3 regions of the Streptomyces sp. NPDC007983 genome follow, and region 1 is predicted to be linked to each of the others. Evidence: riboswitches for the same ligand, from Rfam matches in the RefSeq annotation. Region 1 holds a riboswitch; each other region holds the start of a gene.
What was found. A riboswitch is a leader RNA that binds a small molecule or an ion and turns the genes downstream of it on or off. The one in region 1 is predicted to bind thiamine pyrophosphate.
Positions count from the first base shown of each region.

Region 1 (5,292 bases):
GACGACCCGGACCTGGAGGTCGACGCGTCCGATGTGCTGGTCCTGCGCGGCTGCGGACCGCGCGGCTACCCCGGCATGCCCGAGGTGGGCAACATGCCACTGCCGCCCGCGGTGCTGCGCGCCGGAGTGCGGGACATGGTGCGGATCAGCGACGCCCGCATGAGCGGAACCGCCTTCGGCACCGTCGTCCTGCACATCGCGCCCGAATCGGCGGCGGGCGGCCCGCTGGGCCTGGTGCGGACCGGCGACTGGGTCGAACTGGACGTCGAGCGGCGGCTCTTGCGGCTGGACGTACCGGACGAGGAACTCGCCGCACGGCAGCCCGTGACCGCCGCCGCGCCACCGGCCACCGGCGGATGGGAGCAGATCTACCGCGACCACGTCGAACAGGCCGACCGCGGCGCCGGACTGGACTTCCTCGCGGGCACCCGCGGATCCTTCGTGGCCAGGGAATCGCACTGACGGGCCCGCACACAGCGGAATCACAGGAAGGGCCCAGGCCCGGGAAAGGTTCGCCCCCTACCCTCCGGGCATGCCCACGACGCGTTCCATGGACGAGGCACTGGCGCGGACCGCCGTACGAGCCCTGATCTCCCAGGCGGAGCTGACCCCCAAACCGGGCCTCGCGGACACCCGCGACCTCCAGGCCCGCGCCACCGGCACCGATCTGCTCGCGCTGCGCTGGTCGGCCAAGGCGCTGGCCCCCGGGTTCACGGCCATGGCCGCCGCCGCCCGCCGCCCCGGCGAGCCGACCCGGGCGCTCCGCGAGGAGCTGGGCGCCATCGGCCGCTGCGCCGAGTGGACCATGGCGCGGGCCGGCGGCGGCCCGGCCACCGGCCGTCCGCACCACGGGGCGCTGTGGGTGCTGGGGCTGCTGGTCGCGGCCGCCGCCCTGCAGCCCGGCGCAGCCCCCCGGGAGCTGACCGCCACCGCCCGGCAGCTCGCGACCCACGCCGACCGTGGCGCCCCGCGCAGGCCCTCGGCGGGGTCGCAGGTCTCCGCCACCTACGGGGCGGCGGGCGCGCGCGGCGAGGCGCGGGCCGCCTTCCCGCACGTACGCCGCGCCCTGGACGCCCTGTCGGCGGCGCGCGCAGCGGGCGCCACCGAGACCCAGGCCCGCCTCGACGCGCTGCTCACCGTGATGAGCACCCTCCAGGACACCGGCCCGCTGTACCAGGCGGGGCCGCCCGCCCTCCGGAGGGTGCAGGACGGGGCGCGCGGTGTGCTGGAGGCGGGCGGCACCGCGACGGCCCCGGGCGCCGCCGCCCTCGCCGCCTTCGACGCCGAGCTGCGCGAGACGGGCGTCGCGCCCCGGGGAAGCGCCGCGCTGCTGGCCGGGGCGCTGTTCTTCGACACGCTCCCGGCCGCGGCCCGGCCCCTGGATCGCCCCCGGGGCCGGGACCACGGGGCGAGGGGTTAGCCTTAAGGGCGCTCCACCGGACACGGGGTGCCCCCACGCGGGGGCTGAGATCACACCCGTCGAACCTGAACCAGTTAATACTGGCGGAGGGATGTCATCGATGCCACGGCCGCATGCTGCCACCGATCCGGCGTTCACCGGCGCGGAATCCGTCTTCGACGGGCGGATGCCCACCGCGCCCGGGGATCTGCGCGTCGAGGCGCGCGGGATCGCGCCGGTGCCGGAAAGCCACCGCTACGGCGGGCCGGGGCGCCTGTTCACCGTGTGGTTCGCCCCGAACCTGACCATGACCGGCGTGTTCACCGGCACCGTCGGCATCTCTCTCGGCCTGGACTTCGCCACCGCGCTGGCCGCCGTCGTCCTGGGCACCCTCATCGGCGCCGTACCCACCGCGTATCTGGGCACGTGGGGCAGCCGGACCGGGGCCGGGCAGCTGCCCCTGGCGCGGTTGGCGTTCGGCCGGGGCGTGGCGGTGCCCGGCGTCCTGCAGTGGCTGTCCTCGGTCGCCTGGGACGCGCTCATCGGCCTGTTCGGCGGTGACGCGCTGGCCCGGCTGTGCGGGCTGCCGTTCTGGCTGGGGGTGCTGCTCATGATGGCCGCCCAGGGGGCGCTCGGGGTGCTGGGCTACGAGGCCATCCACCGGATGCAGAAGCTGATGACCTTCGTCCTCGCCGCCGCCTTCGCCACCCTGGCCATCCGGCTGCTCGACGGCGTCCACCCCGCCGCCACCGGGTCGGCCCACGGCGCCGACCGCGTCGGCGCGTTCGTCCTGACCAGCACGATCGCCCTGAGCCTGGCGCTGTCGTGGGCGCCGTACGCCAGCGACTTCAGCCGCTATCTGCCTCGCGCCACCTCCCTGCCCCGCATGTTCTGGTGCACCCTGCTCGGCGTCACCGTGTCCTTCGTGGCCGTGCAGGCGCTCGGGCTGTGGGGGGCCTCCGTCTTCACCGACCAGACCGCCCGCGGCGTCGACGCGGCCCTGGGCGGAGGGGCGCTCGGCGCGTTCGGACTGCTGGCCGTGGCGCTCGCCGCGCTGTGCAGCAACGCCATGAACGACTACAGCGGCTCCCTGGCCCTGCAGACCGCCGGTGTCCGCATCCCCCGGCCGCTGGCCGCGGCCCTCGCCGCCGCGCTCGGCTTCCCTCTGGTGCTGTGGATGCACGCCGCCGACACCACCGCCCGCTTCCAGAACGTGCTGCTGTTCGTCGGCTACTGGATCCCCGGCTTCGTCGCCGTCGTGGCCGTCGACTGGTTCGCCCGCGCCCGGGCCCGGGGCGGTGCGCCGGTCGACCTGGCCGCCGAGAGCGCCCGCCCGCAGCCGTGGTGGCCCGCGCTCCTGGCGTTCGGCGCCGCCTTCGCCGCCGCGGTGCCGTTCATGGACACCAGCCTGTACACGGGCCCGGTGGCCGCCGCGCTGCACGGCGCCGACCTCGCCTACTACGCCGCCTTCCTCGTGGCGCTCATCGTCTACGTCCCGCTCAGGGCCCGGCGCGGCGCGGCTCGGTGAGGCACGGCCGCTCGCGGCCGTATCCGCACGTCACACGGCATCCGGCGACCAGGCACGGCGGCAGGCGTGGCACCCTGGCTCCTGTTGAATTCCGCACCACCCGAGGAGACGTGCCACGTGCCGCAGAACCAGTCGGTGGAGTCCATCGCCGCCCCGGCGGTGCTCGCCGAGGAACGCAGACTCCACAAGGACCTCGGTTTCTGGGGCCTGACCGCGATCGGGTTCTCCAACATCCTGGGATCCGGCTGGCTGTTCGCGGCCCTGTACGCCGCCCAGACGGCCGGGCCCGCCGCGCTGCTGTCCTGGATCGCGGCGGGGGTGCTGTGCGCCCTGATCGCCCTGGTCATGGTGGAGCTGGGCGCCACCCGACCGGAGGGCGGAGGCACCGTGCGGTGGCCGCTGTACGCCAGCGGGCGGCTGGTCGGCACGATGGTCGGCTGGTCGGTCGTGCTGTCCGTCGGCGGTACGGCCGCGGAGATCAGCGCGATCATGCAGTACGCCGCGCACTATCTGCCGTGGCTCTACGACGGCGGCAGGCTCACCCTGCCGGGTCTCGGCGTGGCCGTCGGGCTGAGCGTCGTCCTCACCGCGCTCAACTGGTTCGCCGTGCGGATATTCGCCCGGCTCAACAACCTGGTGTCGGTGTTCAAGGTCGTCGTCCCCCTCGTCACCGTCGCCGCGCTGTTCCTGTCGGGCACCCACTCCGGGCGCCTCACCGAACACGGCGGCTTCGCCCCGTACGGTTACGTGGCCTGCCTGACCGCCCTCGCCGGCGGCGGCATCGTGTACTCCGTCAACGGGTTCCAGGCCCCGCTGGACTTCTCCGGCGAGGCCCGCAATCCGCGGCGTACCGTACCGGCCGCGGTGCTCACCGGCATCGGCCTCGCCGTGCTGGTCTACCTCGGGCTCCAGCTGGCCTTCCTGTACACGGTGCCGGACTCCGCGCTGGCCAACGGCTGGCAGGGGGTCAACTTCGAGTCGCCGTTCGGCCAGCTCGCCCTCATCCTCAATCTGCACTGGCTGGCCACGCTGCTGTACGCGGACGCCGTGATCTCCCCGGGCGGTTCCGCCTACGTCGGGGTGGCGATCAACGCCCGGCACACCTACGCCCTGGCCAAGAACGGCCTGCTGCCGCGCTTCTTCATGCGCATCGACCCCCGCTCGGGCACGGCACGCCGGGCGTTGCTGCTCAACCTCGCGGTCATCGTCATCTTCATGCTGCCGTTCGGTGGCTGGCAGGACATCGTGAGCGTGATGGGCGACATGTATCTGCTCATCTACGCCGCCTCGGCGGTGGCCGTCGCGGTGTTCCGGGCACACGACCGGGAGCGGGGAGTGTCCCGGGCGGACGGGCAGGTGCCGGGGGTGCGCTGGATCGCGCCCCTCAGCTTCGTCGTGGCCAGCGAGTTCGTGTTCTGGTCCGGCTGGCACGACCTGCGGCTCGCCCTGCCCCTCGTCCTGGCCGCGGTGCCGCTGTTCCTGCTCCAGCGGCGTGGCACCGACGGGCTTCCCGCCCTCGGCGAGCTGCGGCACGGCGCCTGGCTGGTCTTCCACCTGGCCGCGCTGACCCTGCTGTCGTGGCTGGGCACCTTCGGCGGTTCCGGCCGCCTTCCGGCGCCGTACGACACGATCGCGGTGGGCGCCCTCGCGTTCGGCGTGTTCGCGTGGGCGGTGCGCTCGGGCGCCGCGCACCTCAGGACGGGACCGGCCGACGCGGCGCCCACGGCCCCACCGGTCTGAGCACCCGCTGCCCGGAAAACCCCTGGCGCAGCGCTGCTCCTTTCGCCGATGATCGAAAGCCCACCGGCCGTGCACGACTCACCGTATACGGAGGATCGAGACGCGATGAGTGCTCGGAGTGCTCGCCCCCTGCCCGAGAGCGCACCCGCCGCGAAGGGAGTGGACGCCCGGGGCGTCGGCGCGTTCCTCGACGCGCTGGAGTCGGCGCCCGGCCTCGAGCCGCACAGCCTGATGATCGTGCGCCACGGACATGTGGTCGCCTCCGGCTGGTGGGCGCCGTACACCGCGGACCGGCCGCATCTGCTCTACTCCATCAGCAAGAGCTTCACCTCCACGGCGGCCGGATTCGCGGTGGCCGAGGGGCTGATGAGCCTCGACGACCCGGTGATCTCCTACTTCCCGGAGTTCGACGGCGACATCACCGATCCCCGCAGCCGGGCCATGCTCGTCCGGCACGTCGCGGCCATGTCCAGCGGGCATCTGACCGACGCCCGGGAGCAGGCGTTCACCCGCGACCCGGCCGAGCCCGTGCGCGGGTTCCTGCTGACCCCGCCCGACCGCGACCCCGGTACCGTCTTCGCCTACAACAACGCCGCCACGTACAGCCTCGCCGCGATCGTCCAGC
Region 1 is NZ_JBIBJI010000008.1:283,410-288,701, forward strand. It holds gene ACFZCY_RS25800 (dihydroxy-acid dehydratase) at 1-462, shown strand, start outside; gene ACFZCY_RS25805 (triphosphoribosyl-dephospho-CoA synthase) at 533-1,420, shown strand; TPP riboswitch at 1,434-1,529, shown strand; gene ACFZCY_RS25810 (cytosine permease) at 1,512-2,927, shown strand; gene ACFZCY_RS25815 (amino acid permease) at 3,045-4,667, shown strand; gene ACFZCY_RS25820 (serine hydrolase) at 4,773-5,292, shown strand, end outside.

Region 2 (5,292 bases), on a different contig from region 1:
TCCCCGCTCAGCTCGCCGACGACCGGATTCCGCACGGCCCGCTCGGCCACCCCCGGTAACCCGGCGGCCCGCTCCGCCCGCGCGGCCCACTCCGCGAAGGTGTCCCCGGCTCCGGGGGTGACCTGGCCGCCCGTCAGGACGGACACCAGATGCGCATGCCCCAGGAGGACGTGCCCCACCAGCTCCCGCACCGTCCACTCACTGCACGGAGTGGCCAGCGCCCATTCGTCGTCCCCGATGCCGTCAAGGTGTGCGGCGAAGGCTTCGTTGGCGATACGCAGTGCGCGCAGGTTGTCCATGGGCTGCTCCGGAGGGCTCGTACGGGTGTTTCAGTGACAGCCCACCCAAGCACGGGCCCGCCGCCGCGACGAGGGGTCACGGCGGCGGGCCCGGGTCTCCGGCCGGCCGGTCGGGGTCAGTCGGCGATCGGCAGATAGACCCGGTTGCCCGCGGCGGCGAACTCGCGGGACTTCTCCGCCATCCCGGCCTCCGCCTCCGCCTCGTCCATCGCGTCGCCGTGCTCGCGCCGGATGTCGTGGCTGATCTTCATGGAGCAGAACTTGGGCCCGCACATGGAGCAGAAGTGCGCCGTCTTCGCGGGCTCCGCCGGAAGCGTCTCGTCGTGGAACGAGCGCGCCGTGTCCGGGTCGAGGGCCAGGTTGAACTGGTCCTCCCAGCGGAACTCGAAGCGCGCGTCGGAGAGCGCGTCGTCCCAGGCCTGGGCGTCGGGGCGGCCCTTGGCCAGATCGGCGGCGTGGGCGGCGATCTTGTAGGTGATCACGCCGGTCTTCACGTCGTCGCGGTCCGGCAGCCCCAGGTGCTCCTTGGGGGTGACATAGCAGAGCATCGCCGTGCCCCACCAAGCGATCATCGCGGCGCCGATGCCCGAGGTGATGTGGTCGTAGGCGGGCGCGACATCCGTGGTGAGGGGGCCCAGGGTGTAGAAGGGGGCCTCCTCGCAGATCTCCTGCTGGAGGTCGACGTTCTCCTTGATCTTGTGCATCGGGACATGGCCCGGTCCCTCGATCATGGTCTGGACGCCGTGCTCCTTGGCGGTCCGGTTGAGTTCGCCGAGCGTGCGCAGCTCCGCGAACTGGGCCTCGTCGTTGGCGTCGGCGATGGATCCGGGGCGCAGTCCGTCACCGAGCGAGTAGGTGACGTCGTACGCCGCGAGGATCTCGCACAGCTCCTCGAAGTGGGTGTAGAGGAACGACTCCTGATGGTGGGCCAGGCACCAGGCGGCCATGATCGAGCCGCCGCGGGAGACGATGCCGGTCTTGCGGCGGGCGGTCAGGGGGACGTACGGCAGCCGCACGCCCGCGTGCACCGTCATGTAGTCGACGCCCTGCTCGGCCTGTTCGATGACGGTGTCCTTGTAGACCTCCCAGGTCAGCTCCTCGGCCTTGCCGTCGACCTTCTCCAGCGCCTGGTAGAGCGGCACGGTGCCGATCGGCACCGGGGAGTTGCGCAGCACCCACTCGCGGGTGGTGTGGATGTTGCGGCCGGTCGAGAGGTCCATGACCGTGTCGGCGCCCCAGCGGGTCGCCCAGGTCATCTTCTCGACCTCTTCCTCGATGGACGAGGTGACGGCGGAGTTGCCGATGTTGGCGTTGACCTTCACCAGGAACCGCTTGCCGATGATCATCGGCTCGATCTCCGGGTGGTTGACGTTGGCGGGCAGTACGGCCCGGCCCGCCGCGATCTCCTCGCGGACCACCTCGGGGGAGACGTTCTCGCGGAGCGCCACGTACTCCATCTCCGCGGTGACCTCGCCCCGGCGGGCGTACGCGAGTTGGGTGACGGCGGCGCCGTCACGGGACCGGCGGGGCTGGCGCGGCCGTCCGGGGAAGACCGCGTCGAGGTTGCGCAGGCCGCCGCGGGGCGAGGTGTGTTTGACCCCGTCGTCCTCCGGCCTGGCCGGGCGGCCGGAGTACTCCTCGGTGTCGCCGCGGGCGATGATCCAGTTCTGCCGCAGCGGCGCGAGGCCACGGCGGACGTCGGTGTCGATGTGGGGGTCGGTGTACGGGCCGGAGGTGTCGTACAGCGTCACGTCCTGGCCATTGGTGAGGTGCACGCGACGCACCGGGACCTGGATGTCCGGGCGGGAACCCGTGACATATCCCTTGTGCCAGCCGAAATCGCCGGCGTTTTCGCGCATGTGTGCATCCTGCTGAGTCATGAGACCCACTCCCTACGCCGGCATTACCCGGTAACAGGTTCAGCGGTCGGCGCAGCTGTCGCGTCAGCGCCCTCTCAGCCCGGTGCTCCGAGCTCCCGCGATTGCAAAGGTGCCCCCACGCTAACGGTTTCCCCGCATCCCTGAACAGGGGGCCTCGCTCTCTTGCGATGATGCGACGGTGACCGCGACACAGCAGGACCATCCGCCCGAGCAGCCCCACGTGCCCGGCCAGGCCCACTCCCACGGCCACAGCCATGCCCATGCGCACGGCCCGGCCGCCCCCGTCTCCGCACGCCTCCGCAAGGTCATCGCGGTGGTGCTCATCCCCTTCGCCGTCGCCGTCCTCGCCGGGCTGGTCGCGCTGTGGCCGGGCAGCCCCGAGCACACCACGCACGGCCGCAGCGGGCTCGGCTTCGACCAGGAGACGGCCGCCGGACGGGTGGTGAAGGTGGAGGAGGTCGACTGCGCCGACGTCAACGCGCAGCCGCAGGCACCCACCGAGCCGGGTCAGCAGGGCGGCGCCCCGGCGCCCGGCGGCGGGACGGGCGGCGGCGCGACCGGCGGAAGCGGCGGCGGGGCCACCGGCGGCGGGAAGAGCGTCTGCGAGCGGGCCACCATCGAGGTCACCTCGGGCAAGGACAAGGGCCGTACGTTCCCCGAGATCGTCCAGCCGAACGCCTCACGGAAGTTCAGCGCCGGGCAGGAGCTGAAGCTGAGTTACGCGCCCAAGGCGCCGAAGAACCTCCAGTACTCGGTCTCGGACGTGGACCGCTCGTTCCCGATGGCGCTGCTCGCCGGGCTGTTCGCGCTCGTGGTCGTGGCCGTCGGCCGGCTGCGCGGCGTCTTCGCGCTGGTGGCGCTGGCCATCAGCTTCGGGGTGCTGACGCTGTTCATCCTCCCGGCGATACTGCAGGGCTCCAATCCGCTGGTGGTCGCGGTCATCGGGGGCAGCGCGATCATGCTGCTCGCGCTCTACATGTGCCATGGGCTGAGCGCCCGGACCTCGGTCGCCGTGCTCGGCACCCTGGTCTCGCTGCTGCTGATCGGGGTGCTCGGCTCGCTGTTCATCGGCTGGGCGGCGCTGACCGGCAACACCGACGACCAGACCGGTCTGGTGCACGGCCTCTATCCGGGCATCGAGATCAAGGGACTGCTGCTGGCAGGGGTGATCATCGGTTCGCTGGGGGTGCTGGACGATGTGACGGTCACCCAGACCTCGGCGGTGTGGGAGCTGCGGGAGGCGGACCCCACGACGAGCCGCCGCAAGCTCTACGCGGCCGCGATGCGCATCGGGCGGGACCACATCGCGTCCGTCGTGAACACCCTGGTGCTGGCGTACGCGGGCGCCTCGCTTCCGCTGCTGCTCCTCTTCTCGATCGCGGACAGCGGGGTGGGAACGGTGGCCACGAGCGAGATCGTCGCGGAGGAGATCGTCCGCACGCTGGTGGGCAGCATCGGGCTGGTCGCCTCGGTGCCGGTGACCACGGCGCTGGCCGTGCTGGTGGTCTCCGCGGACCACGCGCCGGACGGCGGCGGGGCGGGCGGGGGCGCGCCGAGCGGGAGTGCGGCGGGCGGGAGTGCGGCGAGCGGGAACGCTGCGAACAAGGGGGCGGCGAGCGGGGGCGGACGGGGGCGCGGGCGGCGCCGCCGGGCGCGCGCACGCTGACCGGCGCTACGCGAAGCGGTCCTCGGCCAGGATGCGGTCCAGTTCGGCGTCGAGGTCGCCGACCGGATCGCAGGCCGCGGGCTCCTCGCCGAACGGGACGAGCCGGTCCGTACGGTCCAGGAAGGCCACCAGCGGCGCCGCCCCGGCCCGGAACAGCGCTCTCTCGGACCCCACCTGCAGTCTGATGAACACGTCCGAGAGCCCTTCGGGCGCGGCCGGCGCGATCCGCACATCGCCCTCGCCGGAGGGTTTGCTGAGCCCGTCCAGCAGCAGCTCACGGGCGAAGGCCCAGCTCACCGGCGCGTCGCCGGGCAAGTGGAAGGTGATCTCGACCGCGTAGGGGTCGCCGCTGTCGTACGACAGCTCGACCGGGATCCGGAAGGACAGTTCCTGCGAGACCAGAAAGGTCATCGTCACTTCCGCCTGGACTGTGTCACGCATGTCACGCATCGTTCGCCGCCCCGGGTAGTTCAGACTTGGCCGACTCTGGAGCGTAGCGACTCGACTGCGGGGCGGAGTCGCTTTGCCCCATGTGAGGGAACGGAAATGGCCAGTGTTGCCGTGGTGGAACCCACGGGGCCGGGCGACGCCGGCCCGGTGCGCGGGCGATCAGGGCCGGTCCAGCGGCCGTGTCGATGTTCGCTGTCGTCAACAGGCACCCCCGGGGTGTTGTTGCGAGGCAGACGCCGAGATGGGGAACGTCGCGGACTCGCACTCTAACCACAGTGGTGCCGTGGGGCCGATGTTTGGCTCCGCGGTATCCCTCGCGCGGCGTACCCGCCGCGCGAGGTCGCGGGGTCACCGGCGGCGGCTCACCAGTCGTTGCGCGACGAGGACGAGGTGAACTTCCGTACGACGTAGATCAGACCGCCGACCAGCGCCACCAGCAGCAGCGCCTTGAAGAGCAGGCCGATCACGAAGCCGACCACGCTCGTGATCAGCCCGCCGAAGACGGCGAGGACGAGAACCGGCACTGCGATCCATGTCACCCACCACGGCAAGCCCTGGAATATCCCCTTCGCGGCCACGTGCGCTCCTTGCTTCGTCCTGGCTGGCGGGGACGGCCTCACGGCTCCGGTCCCCCTGCCCTCGATGCTAGGGCGGGCAGGAAGCGGACGGAGAGCTTCCATCCCCCGTCCGTCCCTGACCGTACCCGTAGGGGATGCGGAGCGCTCCCGTCAGCTTTCCGGGGGAGAGAACACCACCATGACCCGCAGGTCCTCGGTGATGTGGTGGAACTTGTGCGCCACACCCGCCGGTACGTACACCACACTGCCGCGCGCCACCTGCGTCGTCTCCATGCCGACCGTGATCGACGCCCGGCCGCTCATCACCAGGTACACCTCGTCCTGGCCGTGCGGCGCCTGCGGATCGGTCTGGCCCGCGTCCAGCGCGTACAGCCCGACCGACATGTTCCGCTCGCGCAGGAACTGCAGATACGCGCCTT
Region 2 is NZ_JBIBJI010000001.1:564,928-570,219, forward strand. It holds gene ACFZCY_RS02670 (TIGR03086 family metal-binding protein) at 1-299, opposite strand, end outside; gene thiC (phosphomethylpyrimidine synthase ThiC) at 416-2,179, opposite strand; TPP riboswitch at 2,172-2,288, opposite strand; gene ACFZCY_RS02680 (YibE/F family protein) at 2,358-3,845, shown strand; gene ACFZCY_RS02685 (SsgA family sporulation/cell division regulator) at 3,852-4,286, opposite strand; gene ACFZCY_RS02690 (DUF5326 family protein) at 4,658-4,873, opposite strand; gene ACFZCY_RS02695 (cupin domain-containing protein) at 5,024-5,292, opposite strand, start outside.
Region 2: another riboswitch for thiamine pyrophosphate. It lies ahead of thiC (phosphomethylpyrimidine synthase ThiC); the one in region 1 lies ahead of ACFZCY_RS25810 (cytosine permease).

Region 3 (5,292 bases), on a different contig from region 1:
GTGCCCTGCCGAAGATCATCGAAGGTCGCGTCACCGGCTTCTTCAAGGAGAACGTCCTGGTGGACCAGGCGTTCGCCAAGGACAACAAGAAGAGCGTCCAGAAGGTCCTGGACGAGGCCGGCGTCTCCCTGACCCGCTTCGCCCGTTTCCGCGTCGGCGTCTGAGCCGAGCAGCGAAACACCGGCGACACCGATAGGGTCGTAGGCAGCCAACCGTCAACCGGTCGGCCGCAGATGTGACGAGGAGGCCATTGCCGCAGAGGTCGTACCAGGACCCGGCAGTGGCCTTCTTCGTATGTGCACGAGGAGATCTCCAATGAATCACGGCGCGGACGCCAAACAGGCCGCCGACAAGAACGCGGACGGTCCAGTACGACACGGCCGTTTCCTGCTGAAGCTGTCCGGCGAGGCGTTCGCCGGGGGCGGGGGACTCGGGGTCGACCCCGATGTCGTGCACGCCATCGCCCGCGAGGTCGCCGCCGTGGTGCGGGACGGCGCCGAGATCGCCATCGTGATCGGTGGCGGCAACTTCTTCCGCGGGGCGGAGCTGCAGCAGCGCGGCATGGACCGGGCGCGCTCGGACTACATGGGCATGCTCGGCACCGTCATGAACTGCCTCGCCCTCCAGGACTTCCTGGAGAAGGAGGGCATCGACTCCCGTGTCCAGACCGCCATCACCATGGGCCAGGTCGCGGAGCCGTACATTCCGCTGCGCGCGGTGCGCCACCTGGAGAAGGGGCGCGTGGTGATCTTCGGCGCGGGCATGGGCATGCCGTACTTCTCCACGGACACCACCGCCGCCCAGCGTGCCCTGGAGATCGACGCCGAGGCGCTGCTCATGGGTAAGAACGGGGTGGACGGGGTCTACGACTCCGACCCCAAGCGGAACCCGGACGCGGTCAAGTTCGACGCTCTGGAGTACGGCGAGGTGATCACCCGGGACCTCAAGGTCGCCGACGCCACCGCGATCACCCTCTGCCGGGACAACAAGCTGCCGATCCTGGTTTTCGAGCTGACCGCCGAAGGAAATATCGCGCGCGCGGTGAAGGGTGAGAAGATCGGCACGCTCGTGAGTGACCAGGACTCACGGGCCTGACGGCTCGTTCGGGGGATGGACAACGGCCTGCCGGTCGGACACCGTGCAGGAGAAGACGCACGCAGGGGCGAGGCTCTGCTTACGGATAACACCAGGAGCAAGTGGTGATCGAAGAAATCCTCCTCGAGGCCGAGGAGAAGATGGAGAAGGCCGTTGTGGTCGCCAAGGAGGACTTCGCGGCGATCCGCACCGGGCGTGCGCACCCGGCGATGTTCAACAAGATCGTGGCGGACTACTACGGTGCGCTGACGCCGATCAACCAGCTCGCGTCGTTCTCGGTGCCCGAGCCGCGCATGGCCGTGATCACCCCGTTCGACAAGAGCGCGCTGCGCAACATCGAGCAGGCGATCCGCGACTCGGACCTGGGTGTCAACCCCAGCAACGACGGCAACATCATCCGAGTGGTGTTCCCCGAGCTGACCGAGCAGCGCCGCAAGGAGTTCATCAAGGTCGCCAAGGGCAAGGGCGAGGACGCGAAGATCTCGATCCGCAGCATCCGGCGCAAGGCCAAGGAGTCGATCGACAAGCTGATCAAGGACGGCGAGGTCGGCGAGGACGAGGGCCGGCGTGCGGAGAAGGAGCTCGACGACCTCACCGCGAAGTACGTCGCGCAGGTGGATGAGCTGCTCAAGCACAAGGAAGCCGAGCTGCTCGAGGTCTGATGAACGACTCTTCCTGGGGGGCCCCACCACGCGCCGGACTCTGGGGACCGACTGATCAGGGCACCTCCCCCGGCTACGGCTGGGAGGTGCCCCCTTCTTCGGCGGGTCCCGCGCACGAGGTGGCCGAAGCGGCGCAGACTCGCCCCATGCCCACCGTGCCGCACGCAGGCGGCGACCCCGGCGACGCCGCCGGCCGTGACCGGGGGGCCGCCCGGCCGGGCGGCCCCTTGTTCCGCGATGAGCAGGAGCCGCGGCCCGGACCCCGGCAGCCCCCCGGGCAGCCGCCGGCACCCCCCGCTTCCGGCCCCGAGTCCGCGGGCAGCGCGCCCGGCGGTGGCGGCGATCAGGGTGCGAAGAAGAAGAGCGCGGGCCGCGATCTGCGGGCCGCGATAGGCGTGGGCGTCGGGCTGGGCGTGATCATCATCGCCTCGCTCTTCATCTACAAGCCGGTGTTCATCGGCGTGATAGCGGTCGCCGTGGTCGTCGGGCTGTGGGAGCTGACCTCCCGGCTGGCCGAGCGGAAGGACATCCGGGTCCCCCTGGTGCCGCTCGCCGTCGGCGGCGTCGCCATGGTCGTCGCGGGCTATGTGCGCGGGGCGCAGGGCGCATGGGTGGCGGTGTCGCTCACGGCGCTCGCCGTGCTCGTGTGGCGGATGACCGAGCCACCCGACAACTACCTCAGAGATGTCACCGCGGGCGTCTTCGCCGCCTTCTACGTGCCGTTCCTCGCCACCTTCGTGGCGCTCATACTGGCCGCGCCCGACGGCGCGCAGCGGGTGCTGACCTTCCTGCTGCTGACGGTGGTCAGCGACACCGGCGCGTACGCGGTCGGCTGGCGTTTCGGCAAGCATCCGCTCGCGCCTCGCATCAGCCCCGGCAAGACCCGCGAGGGGCTGCTGGGCGCGGTGGCGTTCGCGATGGTCGTGGGGGCGCTGTGCATGCAGTACCTCATCGAGGGCGGCGTGTGGTGGCAGGGGCTGCTGCTCGGCCTGGCCGTCGCGGTCAGCGCGACCCTGGGGGACCTCGGCGAGTCCATGATCAAGCGTGACCTCGGCATCAAGGACATGGGCAAGCTGCTGCCCGGCCACGGCGGGATCATGGACCGGCTCGACTCGCTGCTGCCCACCGCCCCCGTGGTGTGGCTGCTGCTGGTGATCTTCGTGGGCGGCGGCTGACCCCCGTACGGCATCGCTGCCGCTCAAGGCCCCGCACCGCCCGTGGCGCGGGGCCTTCCGCATGTCTGCGACACTGGTACGGCCATGCCTAAGCCCGGAGAACTCACTTTCGCCGTGCCGCGTGGGGCCAAGAAGCCCCCGCGGCACCTCGCCGACCTCACGCCCGCCGAGCGCCGCGAGGCCGTCGCCGCCCTCGGGGAGAAGCCCTTCCGGGCCGGTCAGGTGTCGCGTCACTACTTCGCCCGCTACACCGACGACCCCGCCCAGTGGACCGACGTACCGGCCGCCGCGCGCGAGAAGCTCGCGGCCGAGCTGCTGCCGGACCTCATGAGCGTGGTGCGGCACATCAGCTGCGACGACGACACCACCCGCAAGACCCTGTGGCGGCTCTTCGACGGCACGCTCGTCGAGTCCGTGCTGATGCGCTACCCGGACCGGGTCACCATGTGCATCAGCTCCCAGGCGGGCTGCGGCATGAACTGCCCGTTCTGCGCCACCGGCCAGGCGGGTCTGGACCGCAATCTGTCCACCGCCGAGATCGTGCACCAGATCGTCGACGGCATGCGCGCGCTGCGCGATGGCGAGATCCCGGGAGGCCCGGCCCGGCTGTCCAACATCGTCTTCATGGGCATGGGCGAGCCGCTGGCCAACTACAACCGGGTCATCGGCGCCATCCGGCGGCTCACCGACCCCGAGCCGGACGGCCTGGGCCTGTCCCAGCGCGGGATCACCGTCTCGACCGTGGGGCTGGTCCCGGCGATGCTGCGGTTCGCCGACGAGGGCTTCAAATGCCGGCTCGCGGTGTCCCTGCACGCGCCCGACGACGAGCTGCGCGACACCCTCGTCCCGGTCAACACCCGCTGGAAGGTGCGCGAGGTCCTGGACGCGGCGTGGGAGTACGCGGAGAAGTCGGGCCGCCGGATCTCCATCGAGTACGCCCTGATCAAGGACATCAACGACCAGGCGTGGCGCGCCGATCTGCTCGGCAGGCTGCTCAAGGGCCATCGGGTGCACGTCAACCTCATCCCGCTCAACCCGACGCCCGGCTCCAAGTGGACGGCGTCCCGGCCCGAGGACGAGAAGGCGTTCGTGGCGGCCCTGGAGGCGCACGGGGTGCCGGTGACCGTCCGGGACACCCGGGGGCAGGAGATCGACGGGGCGTGCGGCCAGCTGGCGGCCACGGAGCGCTGACCACCGGCTGATACGGTGCCTTCGCACCACCGTCGTACAACCATCCAGCGACGACGCACAAATGAACATTCCGACAGGGGAGCGCGACAGCGCTGAGAGTGCGGCCCGGCCGCAGACCCTCCAACCTGATCCGGGTCATACCGGCGTAGGGAGTCAGCCCAGCATGAACAGCCATCTTCGGCGTGCCGTCACCGCCGCCCTCGTGGCCTCCCTCGGCGCCGGCGTCCTCGCGGGCTGCGGTGGGGGCGCGGCGGACGGCAAGGACTCCAAGATCGTCACCCTGGTCTCGCACGACTCGTTCGCGGCGTCCAAGGCGGTCCTCAAGGAGTTCACGCGCAAGACCGGCTACAAGGTGCGGGTGCAGGCCGGTGGTGACGCGGGGGCCGCTGTCAACCAGGCGATCCTGTCCAAGGGCCATCCGCAGGGCGATGTGTTCTTCGGCGTGGACAACACCCTCCTCTCCCGCGCGCTGGACAACGACCTGTTCACGCCGTACGAGGCGAAGGGGCTGGACAAGGTCCCCGCGGCCTTCCAGCCCGACCGGGCGAAGCACCGCGTCACACCGGTCGACTACGGCGACATCTGCGTCAACTACGACCGCGCCTACTTCGAGCGCGAGAAGCTCGCGCCGCCCAGGACGTTCGCCGACCTGACCAAGCCCGCGTACAAGAACCTGCTGGTCACCGAGAACGCCGCCACCTCGTCCCCCGGCCTCGCCTTCCTGCTCGGCACCGCCGCCCGCTACGGCGACCACGGCTGGCGGGACTACTGGAAGAAGCTGCGGGCCAACGGCGTCGAGGTGGTCGACGGCTGGGAGCAGGCGTACTACGACCGCTTCTCCGGCTCGGCGGGCGGCGCCAAGGGGGACAAGCCGCTCGTCGTCTCGTACGCCTCCAGCCCGCCCGCCGAGGTGGCGGACGCGAAGTCGAAGCCCGTCAAGGCCCCGACCGGGGTGGCGGACGGCACCTGCTTCCGGCAGACGGAGTTCGCCGGGCTGCTGAAGGGCGGGGGCAACACCAAGGGCGGCAAGGCGCTGCTGGACTTCCTGCTGACCAAGCGCTTCCAGGAGGACGTACCGCTGAACATGTACGTCAATCCGGTGCGCGAGGACGCCAAGCTGCCGGAGGTCTTCACCCGGTACGGGGTCAAGGTCGCCGACTCGGCCACCC
Region 3 is NZ_JBIBJI010000009.1:127,342-132,633, reverse strand. It holds gene tsf (translation elongation factor Ts) at 1-164, shown strand, start outside; gene pyrH (UMP kinase) at 316-1,095, shown strand; gene frr (ribosome recycling factor) at 1,200-1,757, shown strand; gene ACFZCY_RS27175 (phosphatidate cytidylyltransferase) at 1,757-2,932, shown strand; gene rlmN (23S rRNA (adenine(2503)-C(2))-methyltransferase RlmN) at 3,017-4,123, shown strand; TPP riboswitch at 4,189-4,292, shown strand; gene ACFZCY_RS27165 (thiamine ABC transporter substrate-binding protein) at 4,287-5,292, shown strand, end outside.
Region 3: another riboswitch for thiamine pyrophosphate. It lies ahead of ACFZCY_RS27165 (thiamine ABC transporter substrate-binding protein); the one in region 1 lies ahead of ACFZCY_RS25810 (cytosine permease).